DNA from 2 places in the Neobacillus sp. 19 genome. Region 1 is predicted to be linked to the other one. Evidence: riboswitches for the same ligand, from Rfam matches in the RefSeq annotation. Region 1 holds a riboswitch; the other holds the start of a gene.
The links. A riboswitch is a leader RNA that binds a small molecule or an ion and turns the genes downstream of it on or off. The one in region 1 is predicted to bind FMN.
Positions count from the first base shown of each region.

Region 2: it holds a riboswitch for FMN, as region 1 does, so the genes downstream of both, ACO1D1_RS16250 (ECF transporter S component) here and ribE (riboflavin synthase) in region 1, are expected to answer to the same signal.

Region 1 is NZ_JBMPZU010000030.1:19,988-27,663, forward strand. Features, by position in the region: gene ACO1D1_RS07555 (M24 family metallopeptidase) at 1-1,113, opposite strand, end outside; gene ribE (6,7-dimethyl-8-ribityllumazine synthase) at 1,390-1,857, opposite strand; gene ACO1D1_RS07565 (bifunctional 3,4-dihydroxy-2-butanone-4-phosphate synthase/GTP cyclohydrolase II) at 1,897-3,090, opposite strand; gene ribE (riboflavin synthase) at 3,134-3,793, opposite strand; FMN riboswitch at 3,924-4,071, opposite strand; gene ACO1D1_RS07575 (GyrI-like domain-containing protein) at 4,168-4,635, opposite strand; gene ACO1D1_RS07580 (CBO0543 family protein) at 4,923-5,309, opposite strand; gene katA (catalase KatA) at 5,426-6,886, opposite strand; partial or broken gene ACO1D1_RS07590 (cold-shock protein) at 7,131-7,332, opposite strand; gene ACO1D1_RS07595 (Cof-type HAD-IIB family hydrolase) at 7,466-7,676, opposite strand, start outside.
Region 2 is NZ_JBMPZU010000052.1:30,870-38,545, reverse strand. Features, by position in the region: gene ACO1D1_RS16270 (ATP-binding protein) at 1-994, shown strand, start outside; partial or broken gene sigX (RNA polymerase sigma factor SigX) at 1,195-1,747, shown strand; gene ACO1D1_RS16260 (hypothetical protein) at 1,722-2,915, shown strand; gene ACO1D1_RS16255 (peptidoglycan DD-metalloendopeptidase family protein) at 3,092-3,838, shown strand; FMN riboswitch at 3,974-4,109, shown strand; gene ACO1D1_RS16250 (ECF transporter S component) at 4,272-4,859, shown strand; gene ACO1D1_RS16245 (ferredoxin) at 4,970-5,218, opposite strand; gene ACO1D1_RS16240 (helix-turn-helix domain-containing protein) at 5,479-6,516, shown strand; gene ACO1D1_RS16235 (RecQ family ATP-dependent DNA helicase) at 6,516-7,676, shown strand, end outside.

The DNA of each region.
Region 1 (7,676 bases):
TGATTTGGTAATTAATATGTCATCTTCAATCATGACCGAACCTAGACCTGGTATCATAAATTTTGGTTCGATCGTTATCACCGCACCTTCTGGTAATGGCTGTGTAAAACCTAATCCTAAAACGGGATCTTCATCAATTTCTAAGCCAATGGAATGACCAATATAGCTGCCCCGGCTATTTCCTGTACCCATAAAATTTTCAAGCAGGCCCTGTTCTTTTGCTAATTGTTCGGCAAATAAATAGAGTTCTTCTCCCGTTACATCAGGTCTTATTTTATCAATTACACTTAAATGCAGCTCCACTAACCTATTCCATAAATCCATTTGTTTATCAGATGGTTTCCCTAAACAATAAGTACGAGCCATATCGGCATGATAACCTTCCTTGCAAATGCCATAGTCAACTACAACAAGATCCCCATTTTCAATTTTCCGTTTAGAGGCACCCCATGGTAAGCTTTCGCTCATGCCAACCCCTGTTACTGTCATCGCATGCCCAGAAACTTCCCAGGCATTTGGACCCGATGTCACGATGCCGCCGCCAGGCAAGCATCCATCCCAGCGTCGAAACCAAACCACTCCGTCCCCGCCATTTTTCCTTGCCGCATACTCCATACTGGCTGCCAGCTCATATTCGGTAATACCTGTTTTTAATGTTGATAAGATTGCCTTGTGGCCTTGCTTCCATAAATCAATAGAGTTTCTAATGCTCTCAACCTCAAAGGAATCCTTGATAAGCCTTTGCTGCATTATGATCTTCGATATATTGATAAATTCATATCCGTTTAAATTCTTTTGCAAACTTAAACCGATATTCGTTGGCAATACATCGGTTTGCACTCCTAGCTTACTACCTATTGGAGGCATACTATTTAACTCACCCAACATGGAAATCATATCTTTAAAACTATTTGCTTCAAATGTTTGGTCAATCCATGTGGCCTTTTTGGTCATTTCATGTGCTCTTCTTGTAAAAAGAATCGGATTTCCTTCATCTGAAATCCATAGATTTGTGGGCTGTGCAGTTCCTGCATAATAAAAAAGATCTCTCGGATTCATAATAAGGGCAGCAGCCACATTATGAAATTTTAATTTCCCTTGAAGTTCTTTCACTCGATTTTGATAGAGAAGCTTATTTGAATTCAAAGTTGTCACCATAACTACATCCTTTCCATGTGTGTTTGTCTGACAAACAAAAAAATAGGTAAGAGATTTAACTCCTCCTTTTTATCATTCTATTCATAATTATTTCATTTTTCAATCAATTATACCATCTATGTTCTTACAGTAAATATACCAATAAAATTTCTTTAAAAGAAAAGGCATCACATTCTTTCAGAAAGTTTTCTTTCCGAAAAATTGTGATGCCTTTTCAACTGGGATGTTTTGTTACTCCATATTCCTACATAAATTAGCCATTTCAATAGCGGAAACAGCTGCATCCCAGCCTTTATTTCCTGCCTTTGTTCCAGCTCGTTCGATTGCCTGTTCGATGGATTCAGTTGTCAGCACTCCGAAACTAATAGGAATCCCGCTAGCTAACGCTGTTGCAGAAACGCCTTTGGCTGCTTCGTTACAAACATAGTCAAAATGAGGTGTTGAGCCTCTGATGACTGTTCCAAGCGTAATGACCGCATCATACTTTTTACTATTTGCCATTTTTTGCGCGATTAGCGGTATTTCGAACGCACCCGGTACCCAGGCGATATCCACGTCGGCGTCATTTACGCCATGTCTTTTAAGAGCATCCTGTGCACCGCCCAATAACTTACTGGTAATAAATTCGTTAAACCTGCCAACAACAATTCCAACTTTTAATCCTGTGCCAACTAAATTTCCTTCAAAAATATTTCCCATGTTGATCACTCCATCCGCTTAATTTTGCGTGTTCATTTTCTAATATTGTAACAAATGCCCTAGTTTGTCGTGTTTCGTTTTTAAATAATTGGCATTTTCCTTACGCATTTCCATTTGCAGAGGCACCCGTTCGACTACCTCCAGATCATACCCTTTTAAGCCTTTTATTTTTCTGGGATTATTTGTTAATAACATCATTTTTTTAATCCCTAAGTCCTTCAAAATTTGTGCACCGATGCCATATTCTCTTAAATCAGCGCCAAAGCCAAGTTTTTCATTGGCTTCAACGGTATCGTAGCCTTCTTCTTGCAGTTTATATGCCCTTAATTTATTGAGCAGCCCAATGCCGCGTCCTTCCTGGCGCATATATAACAGAACTCCATTTTCGGCTTGATTGATTTGATTTAATGCGGCATGCAGCTGTGGTCCGCAATCACATCGGTATGATCCGAATACATCACCAGTCAGACATTCTGAGTGAACTCTGACTAAGACTGGAGTTTCAGGATTAATCTTCCCCTTTACTAATGCCACATGCTCTTTCCCATCAACTAGGTTCGAATATCCGACCGCCTTAAACGTGCCGAATTCTGTAGGTAAATCGATTTCTACTTCACGTTTAATCAGGTTTTCTGTTTTGTTCCGATATTCAATCAAGTCTTTAATGGTAATCATTTTAATGTTGAGTTCGTCGGCAATTTTTCGCAGCTGTGGGACCCGTGCCATTGTTCCGTCCTCATTCATAATTTCACAAATAACACCGGCCGGTTTGGCATCGCATAATCTGGCAAGGTCCACAGCGGCTTCTGTATGCCCTGTTCTTCTTAGGACCCCGCCCTTTTTGGCAACGAGCGGAAATACATGTCCGGGCCGTTTGAAATCTGCCGCTTTTGACTCCGGATCCAGTAAACTTAAAATCGTTGCTGACCGTTCAAATGCAGAAATCCCTGTGGTTGAAAATTTATGGTCAATCGTGACGGTAAACGCTGTCCCATGAGAATCCGTGTTATTCGAAACCATCGGCATTAAATCTAACTTTTGCGCTAATTCTTCTTCAATCGGAACACATACTAGTCCTCTGCCATGTGTCACCATTAAATTAATCACTTCCGGGGTAGTCTTTTCAGCTAGAGCGATAAAATCCCCTTCATTTTCGCGATCCTCGTCATCGCAAACAATAACCACCTTACCATCCTTTAAATCATTCAAGGCATCATCAATGGTATCAAACACCGCTATCACTCCTTTTTATTGGTTTATTTGCCAGTAACCCGCATTAATAAAATCCATTGTCTTCTAAAAATTTTTCCGTTATTCCAGATTTTCTTTTTTGCTGCGATTCACCTGTAAGGTTGTTGATAAAATGACCTACATATTTTCCAATCATATCGCATTCCAAGTTAACGATATCCCCTGAACCCTTTTTCCCCAATATCGTTTCCGACATGGTGTGTGGGATTAAAGAGATAGTAAAGCTATTCTCTGTTACTTCGAAAACAGTCAGGCTTGTCCCATCTACCGTAACGGATCCCTTCAAAATGACATATCGTAAAATTTCAGGAACCGCCTCAATTTCGTAATAAACCGCATTTTCCAATGCCTGTTTCCGTTTAATGATTCCTGTTCCATCAATATGTCCTGAAACAAAGTGACCGCCAAATCTCCCGCCAGCTGCCATCGCTCTTTCTAAATTAACCTGTGACCCCCGTTTAACAGTTTGCAAACTGGATGCTTTAACGGTTTCAGGCATCACATCAACAGTGAAGTGCTTAGCCGAAAAAGAAGTAACCGTCAGGCAAACCCCATTAACGGCAATACTGTCTCCTAGATGAACATCTTTAAGAATCTTTTTCGCTTCAATGGTGAGAACAAACGATGCCCCAGTCCGCTGGATATTCGAGAGCACGCCAATTTCTTCAATGATCCCGGTAAACATAATAGTTTTTTCTCTCCTTTAAAAAGGAATAATAAAGACCCTAAAGAAATCGTCTCTTTAGGGTCTTAAAAAATGGCAATAGGAAATAGAGGCTTAAAGATAGATATTTTTCGCCCTACCCTTAATCCTTGTATTCCTTCTCCCATCCAGACTTTAACTGTCGGCCCTGGAGTTTCACCAGATCCACCGTTTACCATACATGTTAAACGGGTCACGGACTAAGAAGCAAAAGCTTCATCACCGCCGGTTAGGAATTTCACCTGACCCCGAAGGAAATTATTAAATATATGATTACATCTTAGTACAATTCTTCTTAACAGTAAAGAAAACTGCATTTATTTGATTTTGTTCACATTTCATATTACCTATTCCTATTATTTATAGGTTTTAACAGGTACATAAATTTCAAAATGAAGATCGTCTAAGCCATTTTGCAGTTTATGCTCTTCCTTAAAAATTTCCAAACATAATGCATAATGATCCCGTTCATAACCATACTCCTCCATCCAGGCAAACAATCGGTTGTACGTTTCCAACACATTCTCAAGACTGCCTTTATGAACCGTGTTAACATAGTTTTTACCAGGAATCGTAAAACCAATCATACCTTCCGGGATCTCGTCAAGTTTTTCAACAGGCTTTGTTACGTAATACGTGAATTCTGTTTCCCTGCTATGAAATGGAGCGATTAAGAAAGGTTCCCTCGTCTGATGTGAAACCTCATTCAGACGTTCCCTCATTTTAGTAAAAAGCTCTGGAATCGTGCTCATTTCCGAGTATGTACCGTTCCACGAAATACCGACCACTTTTGTTTCTTCTCTTTTTATCACTTGGATACCCAAGCAAATCCCCCCTTTAATACAATCATATTTCTATTATTCTAATAATATCCCTTAAATTCCTGCTAATAAAATTCGACTAAATTTTTATTCTTCAATAGTTTTATACTGTAAAAAAAAGGCAATCTTACGTTTAGTATACCTATCTTACGTTATTTTAAAATACTTTGCTGCACATCAAAGACATTCCATAAGAAGGTTGCAAAAATAGCGGAAAAAACCCAAGCCAGCAGCGGATACTTATAATGGACAGCCAGTACAGAAAACATAACAAAACTAAATAAAGCGGATCAGCCCAAATTCCATCCATGTTTATGGACCAATGCCCCTAATTTTAAATCAGAAAATTCATTTATTGTATAGATCATCGTCCAAAAGAAAATATGCAGGATTTTTTTCCACATGTCCTTCGGCATATGCCCAAGAAAAATGCTAATTGTAACAGGATATTTAATTAACATAATCAGGATGGCAATATGAGTATGTTTAGCCCATTTTGTATCACTGCCAATTGGAACATACTCCCACATACTGTGCTTAAAAAACATAAATTGATAAACAAGATCCCCTACCATTAAGAATAAGAAAGTTGGATAATAGGCTTTCCAATTTTTCCAATCCCCCCATTTTATTGCTAAAATGATAAAAACCGCGCCGTAGACAACATTCAGACTCACTTGCAGGCTCCTTCACATCCTTCTTACCTGTATTTTTTCCAATTAATTGTAAATTTATTACAAATTTAAGAAAAACCAATAGACCGTTTGATATTCTCAAACGGCCGTAAACAATCTTATTTCACTTTTTGTGGCAATGCCAAATTCAAACCTTTGGCTACTCGCTCGCCATATTCCGGGTCTGCTTTGTAGAAATGCTGAATTTGACGCAGCTTAATATCCTCCCGTTCAACCGGCTTCATTGCTCCAACGATTGTCTCTACCAATCGAGACCTTTCTTCCTCTGTCATTAGACGGTATAGGTCGCCCGCTTGTGTGTAATGATCGTGTTGGTCATATGAAACCTGCTCTGCAACACCTGTAACCTGAAAGGCAGTTTGTTTATGTTCAGGTGCTTCTTTCGGACCGCCAAAGCTGTTTGGTTCATAGTAAACCGAACCGCCGCCATTATTGTCAGAACGCATCGCGCCGTCACGTTGATAATTATTCACTTCAACCTTTGGACGGTTAATCGGGAGCTGGTTATGATTCGTGCCTACACGGTAACGGTGGGCATCGGCATAAGCAAAAATACGACCTTGAAGCATCTTATCCGGTGATGCTTCGACCCCAGGTACCATTGTACCAGGTGAGAAGGTTGCCTGCTCGACCTCAGCAAAATAGTTTTCAGGGTTGCGGTTAAGCACCATTCGGCCTATCTCGATTAATGGGTAATCCTTATGCGACCAGACCTTTGTGACATCAAATGGATCAAAACGATACGTTTCAGCATCTTCGAATGGCATAATTTGCACATGAAGCTTCCATGCCGGAAAATCTCCATTCTCGATGGCATTAAATAAATCTTCTGTATGATAATCAGGATTATCACCTGCTAATTTAGCAGCAACATCAGGTGACATATTTTTGACACCTTGTTCAGCTTTAAAATGATACTTCACCCAAACAGTTTCCCCATTTTCATTTACCCATTTAAATGTATGACTGCCGTAGCCGTTCATATGCCGAAGTGTTGCCGGAAGGCCGCGATCACCCATTAAATAAGTAACTTGATGCAAGGATTCAGGCGATAGTGACCAGAAATCCCAAACAGCAGTTGGATTCTTTAAATGTGTTTTTGGATCCCGTTTTTGAGTATGAATAAAATCAGGGAACTTTATCGCATCACGAATAAAGAATATTGGTGTGTTGTTACCTACTAAATCGTAGTTCCCTTCTTCCGTATAGAACTTTACCGCAAAGCCGCGTGGGTCACGGACGGTATCTGCCGATCCAAGTTCCCCTGCAACCGTTGAGAAGCGAATAAACATTGGAGTGCGTTTACCAACGCCATTAAACAATTTTGCCTTTGTATATTGTGACATATCATTCGTCACTTCGAAATATCCATGTGCACCGGCACCTTTTGCGTGCACGACCCGCTCCGGCACACGCTCACGATTAAAGTGCGCCAATTTTTCTAATAAATGAACATCTTGGATTAAGGTTGGGCCCCTTGACCCCGCTGTCATTGAATTTTGATTATCACCAACTGGGGCTCCGTTTCCTGTTGTTAAATGTTTGTTGATATTACTCATTTCATCACCTCGTAAACTATTTTTAAAACTTCAACTAAATTATAATATAAATCTCATTAAAATCAATATTAAATTATAATAATTTTAATTTAATATTGATTGTTAACTGAATAACCTGTACCCACTATTACATAGGTATAAAAAAAGAAAGGACGATATTCCTAAAATCAGAAATAACGTCCTAAAAATTTTTGAGCATAAAAAAAACAAACTCCTGAACGGAGTCTGTTTTAATTGGCAGGTCTTATGATTTGCGAACGTTTACCGCTTGTGGTCCACGTTGTCCATTTTCAATTTCAAACGTAACCTCTTGACCTTCATCCAGGGTTTTATATCCTTCGCCTTGAATCGCTGAGAAATGAACGAATACGTCATCTCCACCTTCGCGCTCAAATGAATCCAAACCCTTTTTCACCGTTAAACCATTTTACTTTACCATGTTCCATTTCTTTGTAGCCTCCTAGCATGTAACAATTACATGATTTTGCAAAATATACTTGCCCAATTATTTTTGCCAATATGATTCAAGCATATACTAAATTTATTTCTTAAAATTTATATTTCTTTAAAATACCTTCTTCATAGCACCCATTTATGGATGGCTTGTGCCACCCCATCCTCTTCATTTGTGGCCGTTATCCAATCTGCCGCCTCCTTCACAACATCTTGGGCATTTCCCATGGCAACACCAAGACCTGCCTCTTTAATCATCATTAAATCGTTCCTGCTGTCGCCAACGGCCATCACATTTTTCATCTCGATTCCAAGACGGCTGCAGACAATGCTCAGC
Region 2 (7,676 bases), on a different contig from region 1:
GAGCAGTATGGCGGATGGGGTAATTACCTTTAATCGAGATGGGACAATTTTAATAACCAATCCACCGGCTGATCGCTTTCTGCAATATTGGTATTATGAAAAAGGGGGATTCAGTTCTGATTCCGAGTCAATTCCTTCACAAGTAATGGAACTTTTTCAGCAGGCGGTAGATACAGAAAAAGAGCAGATTGGTGAAATTTCTCTTCAAGGCCGTCATTGGGTCATTTTGGTTAGCCCATTGTACAGCAATCAATTTATTCGGGGAGCAGTAGCTGTATTAAGGGACATGACAGAGGAAAGACAATTAGATAAAATGAGAAAAGACTTTATAGCGAATGTTTCCCATGAACTGAGAACGCCTATTTCCATGTTACAAGGATACAGTGAAGCAATCGTAGATGACATTGCGGAATCACAAGAAGAGAAAAAAGAAATGGCAAAGGTCATTTATGATGAATCATTGCGTATGGGCCGCCTTGTAAATGAACTGCTTGATCTTGCCCGTATGGAAGCGGGACATATTCATCTATCGATGGAAGATGTAAATCTTTCACCTTTTATTAATCGGATTATCCATAAATTTCAGGGATTGGCAAGAGACAAAGAAATCAAATTACATGCGGAGATTGAAAATGGAGTTTCGACGTTTGTATTTGACCCGGATCGTATTGAACAGGTTCTGACAAATTTAATTGATAATGCGATAAGGCATACACCAAGGGGTGGAGCAGTTTCTTTATTGGTAGCCTCCGAAGACAAGGGAATAAGGATGGAAGTTAAAGACTCCGGCTCTGGAATCCCAGAAGAAGATCTGCCTTTTGTGTTTGAACGCTTTTATAAAGCAGATAAAGCTAGAACAAGGGGAAGAGCTGGTACAGGCTTAGGGTTGGCAATTGTAAAAAATATTATTGATGCCCACCGCGGTCATATTTCCGTTCAGAGTAAAATGGATAAGGGAACGACATTTTCCTTTCTTCTCCCACGAAAAAAGTAAAAAAACTAAGTATTTTGACGATTGTTCTTGATTCACAAGGAACAATGTAAAGCTCATCTTTCATCGATGAGCTTCTTTGTATTTAACCGACAGTTCCCAATAAATACCTTTCTTTTTGCCTCGAAAAAGTCTATATTTAAAAGGGTGAAACTTTTTATACATATACATCGACTAATATTAATGAACGGGGAGGGGAATTGATGGACTCCGTTTTCGATGAGCTATATCAAAAATATCATCATGACGTTTTTCAATTTCTATTTTATATGGTTAGAAACAAAGAACAAGCTGAAGATCTTGTCCAGGGAAGTGTCTATTCGGGTATTTAAGTCCTATCATCGTTTTGAAGGAAAAAGCAGTGAAAAAACATGGCTGTTTTCGATTGCAAGAAATGTAGCTATAGACTTTTTCCGTAAACAAAAGGGGTGGAAGGATAGAATACTCGAAAAATTTGATTGGTCTACCAATCAAGTAAAAGATGAGTATCCAATTCCAGAAGAAATAACCGTACAAAACGAAGAAATTAGATGGATTTATAAATGTCTTGAATTTTGCACACTGGATCAGCGTTCGGTTATCATTTTACGATACCTTCATGATTTATCTATTTCGGAAACAGCCCAAGCTTTAGGGTGGACGGAAAGTAAGGTTAAAACTACACAGCACCGCTCCTTAAAGGTCTTAAAGAAGCATATGGAAATGTTTTTTGAAAAGGAGGGATTAACTAGTGAAAAAGTCAGAGTGGAGCGATAGAGAGCTCGAAGAATTATTAAGGCAAATGCCAAGAATACAAGATCATCGCGATCCTCGTGACATTTACCAAAATCTTTCTTTAAAAAAGCGTAAAAGGAAACCTTGGCTGCTCCCGGGCATCGCTGCAGTGGCTGCACTACTTCTATTTTTTATCTTAGCCCCAAAATTAATGGATGGGACAAATATCTCCTTTGATCAAACAACAGAGGAAAAATCATCAGCAACCAAAGAAATAGCAGTTGCTGACAAGGATTCGAACATTCTTCTAAAGAAAGAAGATGCTTCATCAAAAGAACAAGCATATACGGGAACGGCACAGACGGAGTTAGCGAAAGGCGGAAGCATAAAAACGGCTGTTTATGATGCCGATGTAGAAAGCGGTAAGGTATTTACCTACTGGATTCCGGATCCGCAAGCGCAAATACTTATACCAGTTTCCACAATTATCAATGATACCGAGGAGCAATCTTGGCTTACTGTATATACCAAGAACATGGAAAATTTAAAAGAAGCGGAATGGGGGTTATCAGACTTCTATCCCTTAAAGGTGACGATGGTGCTAGATGAAAAAACAAACACTGTCTTGGTTGATGTTCCGGCCGACCATCAGTATGGACAAGGGGCTGCCACCGAAACCAATTTTTTAAATATATTAAAAAAGGACATAGCCTCTAATAGCAGCAGTATTAAGAAAATTAAATTTTCTACCAATGGTGTACCGGGAATCGAACTTGGGAATTATGGGTCGATGAACGAATTAGATGTTGTTCAAGAAACAAAACATGCTTTTTTATTTTATTATCCTGAAGGTAGTGAAATTCCATATTTAACAACCACTAAAGAAACATTTAACGATATTAATCAGGCGATTGAAGCAATGAAGTCAGATCAGCCGCAATTGGGATTAAAGAGTTCACTAAAGCCCCTGCTCCCATTACACGATGTGTCTGTCATTGATAAAACATTATATGTATCATTAAAGGGAAATACTAGTCTGCAAGACAACCAGCAGACAACAACTTCTTTTGAGTCATTACTAATGACAGCAAAGGAATTTGGACTTGAAAAAGTAGTAGTTAAGGATTCTGTGCTCCCACATATCGGTCCATTTGATTTATCATTAGAGCAGAAGGTTCCATTAGCGCCAAATTTGCAGAATATAGATTGATTCTTTAAATCAACCAACCTGGTTGATTTTTTTTTATGAATAAAATAGCAAAGGTCTCCAAATTATAACAACTATGCTTAGGTCTCTTCTCAGTTGTGCATTGTGGTCTAAACGTGAACCAATGCACATATGGTGTGGAGGAGAGGACAAGATATATTAAGGAGGATATAAAAAGAATGCGTGATTATATTAAAAGATTTTTAATTGCCATTATTATGGCGCTCTGTGTAAGCTTATTATTTTTAGGAGGTAAACATTCGGAGGCAGCGGGTGTTCAAGAATCTAAGAGAATGTATGAACAATGGATTTGGCCGGCAGACGGTGTCATTTCCGATACATATGGAACAAGGCAAGGAAAACATAAAGGAATCGATATTGCTGGAAAATTGGACGCATCAGTGCTGGCTGTTGATGATGGAACGGTTGTCAAGTCCTACTATTCTAATACATATGGTAATGTGATTTTTATTAAACATCCCAGTAATTTTGTAACGGTTTATGCTCACTTAAACAGACGGATAGTGTCAGTTGGCCAAACGGTTAAACAAGGTGATGTAATCGGAAAAATGGGAAGGACTGGACAAGCTACCGGAACCCATCTTCATTTTGAAACTCATCAATTAGAATGGAGATATGATAAGAAATATGCATTGAACCCAGAAAAGATTTTGGGTAAGGCAGATGTCGGTGAATTCGTCCAAGGAGGCATTGCAAGTATTGGAAATCATGTCTTAGCAGCAAACAGCCTGCCGCATATGGATGGCGGTACATCGCAAATTAACACTGTAAAATATACTGTTAAACAAGGGGATACTCTATCCGCTATTGCTCGAAAACAAAATACTTCTGTAGAAAGAATTAAACAAATAAACAATCTGACAACTGATCTCATTAAGCCAAATCAAACGTTAATTGTTCAATAATATCCTAGAAACCCGTTGGCATTTGTCAGCGGGAATTTTTTTACTTTTAGAAAAGTGACAATTAAAGAACATAGGAAACCTTATACTTAACAAATAAGAATTTCTTTAGTATAATAAAGTTGTAATTTAATATCGATCTATCTTCGGGGCAGGGTGAAATTCCCGATCGGCGGTATTTGGAGCAATGCTCCATGAGCCCGCGAGCCTTTATAAGGCAGGATTTGGTGCGATTCCAAAGCCGACAGTATAGTCTGGATGGGAGAAGATGGAGGTTCTGCAGACGTTCAAAAAATGTTGATTTATCGAACGTTTATTAAGCGTGCCTTTGTAAAATCCCTCAAGCGATTTGTCTTGAGGGATTTTTATATACTTGGGCCGTCTTTTGGCTGAACCTCTCTTCCTTATGCGATGGATCAAAAAAGGAGAGAGGAAGATGAAAGAAATGAAGAAAACGAAGAAAATATCGGTAAAAGCGTATGTGTCAATTGGGATGTTGAGCAGTATAGCCTACCTATTAATGCTTTTAAATTTCCCGCTGCCGCTATTCCCTAATTTTTTGTTTGTCGATTTCAGTGACATTCCTGCATTGATTGCCGCTTTAATTTTCGGGCCGATAGCAGGAATATTAGTAGAGTTATTTAAGAATATTCTAAATTATATAGCGACAGGAAGCCAAACCGGTATTCCTGTAGGCCATATTGCCAATTTCCTAGCAGGAATTGTCTTTATCCTGCCAACTTATTTTGTTTATAACAAACTCAGGACTAAAAAGGGAATGACCCTTGGATTAATCGCTGGGACCGTAATAATGGGCGTTGTAATGAGCATTTTAAATTATTTCTTCATATTACCAGCCTACACAGTTCTCATGGGTTTTCCAGATATGCGTAATTTAGTGGTACCGGCAATCCTGCCTTTTAATATTCTAAAAGGTATCATGATGTCTGTTATCTTTATGCTGTTGTTTATTCGGTTGCAGGCATGGATTAAAAAATTATCAACAACTGTAAAAAGTGCATAAAAAAGCAGCAGGGAATTTCTTTATCCCTGCTACTTTTTATTTTATAAAGTAAAAACCCCGTCTGAAAAGACGGGGATTAGTAGCTTAAGAATATTACATGGGTAAAAAGATTATTCGAATTTTGTTGGGTTACCATCGAATGCTTCGTCTGCAACTTTAATTGAATCCGTTGGGCATCCTTCAAATGCATCCATCATGTCATCGATTAAAACATCCGGAATTTCAACGATTCCTTCGTTATCGTCAAGAGTTACATATGCAATGCCTTCATCATCGTAATCATAAATATCTGGTGCTGCTGCGCCACATGCACCACATGCGATGCAAGTTTCCTTATCAACAATCGTGTACTTTGCCATGAAAAAAAACCTCCCAGTTAAATAACAATAATTAGTTTAACATGTTTCCCAAGAAAAAATGGAAACGCATTACTCATATCTATTGTAAATCTGTATCAACAACTTTTCAATAGAAAAATACTAATTAAACATGGGAGCATTAAATTCAATTTCACAAACTTATACATTTTAGAATAACAAGTCCCTTCATTTCATGGTAAAATAAAATAAGAAAAATCGGAGAATTTGTCGATATAATGTAGAAAAAGTGGTGTAGCAAAATGCTGCAAGTTGAAGCCATCATTCTTTATTGTTTACAACAGCTAAATAGTGACCGGACAATTTACTCTGTCTATCACCTTTTGAATGGAAAAAAGTCATCACAAACGCTTCAGGATGCTCATTTATTTTCTTTGAAGAGATTTTTTGGGATTTACGAAACATTAACAAGGGAATCCTTCGATGAAATAATCGATTCGATGTTCAGAAACCAATGGATTCACCGTTCGGGGGAGCAGCATTATCTTCTAACGCATTCTGGCAAATTGTTTTTAGAAAAGAATCCATTGCCATCCTATATAGATGGGTGGAGCTATCACTCATTTACTTCAGTGTTTTGGGAAAGACTGGCTCTATTTATTCAGGTTACGTCAAATCTTGTGTATGGGGAGTCAGGGTATCTCCCCATACAGAAAAACAAAGATGTTCATCGCTGGATGAAATCTTCCTTAAAGCAACTCAGAGTGTCAAAGAAAGAGTTAGGCAGGATTGTATACTCCGAGTTGAGAGAATGCCTTAATGATACGAAGGATATCGATCCCTCTAATCTGGTATTTCGATTAACTGGTTTTCAGCAAATTGGTCTAACTCCACATCAACTGATGAAAAGGTTAAATAGTGACATTCATAATTACCATATTGGTTTTATTCATACACTTCATTATTTGATACAAACGATTCAGCAAAATCCTAAGCGCTTTCGTGTGTTAACACTTCTTATCCAAGATTTTCATCAGCGGGATGAATTAACTCTTTCATCTAGACGAACATGGAATTTATTAAGCCAAGGCTTATCCCCTGACAAGATTGCTGAGTTCAGACAGTTGAAATTAAGTACGATTGAAGATCATCTTGTAGAATTTGCCTTAAATGTTGATCATTTCTCAATAGATTCCTATGTTGACAACGCGTTACAAATAAAGATTTTAGAAATATCCCGGCAGAATGGTACCAGGCAGCTAAAACTGATTAAGGACCAATTGGAATCAGCGACTTATTTTCAAATAAGATTAGTGCTGGCAAAGTATGGTGATAGATAATGGAATTAGATACACTTTTAAACAAGCACTTTGGATTTCAATCCTTTAAAACTGGCCAAAAAGAAGTGATTTCGGCAGTACTTGCAGGTCAGCATACATTGGCTATGCTTCCAACAGGTACCGGGAAATCCTTGTGTTACCAGCTTCCGGGTTATATCCTAAAGGGGCAAATTTTGATCATTTCTCCTCTTCTTTCCTTAATGCAAGATCAAGTCGAGCAATTTAAGCGGTTTGGGGAGAAGAGAGTTATAGCGTTGAATTCATTTCTTTCTCATGCAGAAAAAAATAATGTTCTTCTTCATTTAAAGGAATATAAGTTCATTTTCATTTCTCCTGAAATGCTGCGTGTTCCTTTTATTTTAAGGTTGCTGCAACAACTAACCATTTCTTTATTTGTTGTCGATGAAGCTCATTGTATATCCCAATGGGGTCTTGACTTTCGCCCCGATTATTCTAAATTAGGTGACATCCGGAATAAGTTAGGGAATCCGCTCACCCTTGCACTTACTGCAACAGCTACCAAAAAGGTCCGTGAGGATATTATTGATTCTTTAGGCCTTAATGAAGTAGTGAAAATTGAATCCTCAGCAGACCGCCCTAATATTGCTTTTTATGTAGAAGAATTATCAGATTACCATGATAAGCAAAACCGGCTAATGACCCTTGTTTCACGTCTGAAAAAACCGGGAATTATTTATTTTTCCAGTAAAAAAATTGCAGAACAAATGGCGGCTCTGCTTGATGAAAAAGGCATCTGTCGGGTAATGGCCTATCATGGGGGATTGGATCAAAATACGAGAATTTTAATCCAGCAGCAGTTTATCCATGACCAGCTGGATGTCATTTGTGCAACGAGTGCCTTTGGAATGGGAATCAACAAAGAAAATATTCGTTTTGTTATCCATTACCATATGCCGATGCAAATTGAATCGTATCTTCAGGAAATTGGCAGGGCCGGCCGTGATGGAAACCCCAGTGTTGCTATTTTATTATCCTCCCCTGGAGATGAACAACTCCCGCTTCAGCTTGCAGAAAGCGAACTGCCCTCAGACCAGCAAATTGATTGGTTATTTGCAAACAAGCAGGTAGATGGGCTGCAAAGAGATGGCAAAATGGAACTAAATCCGCAATTAAGAGAACTGGGTGGGTTTTCAGATATT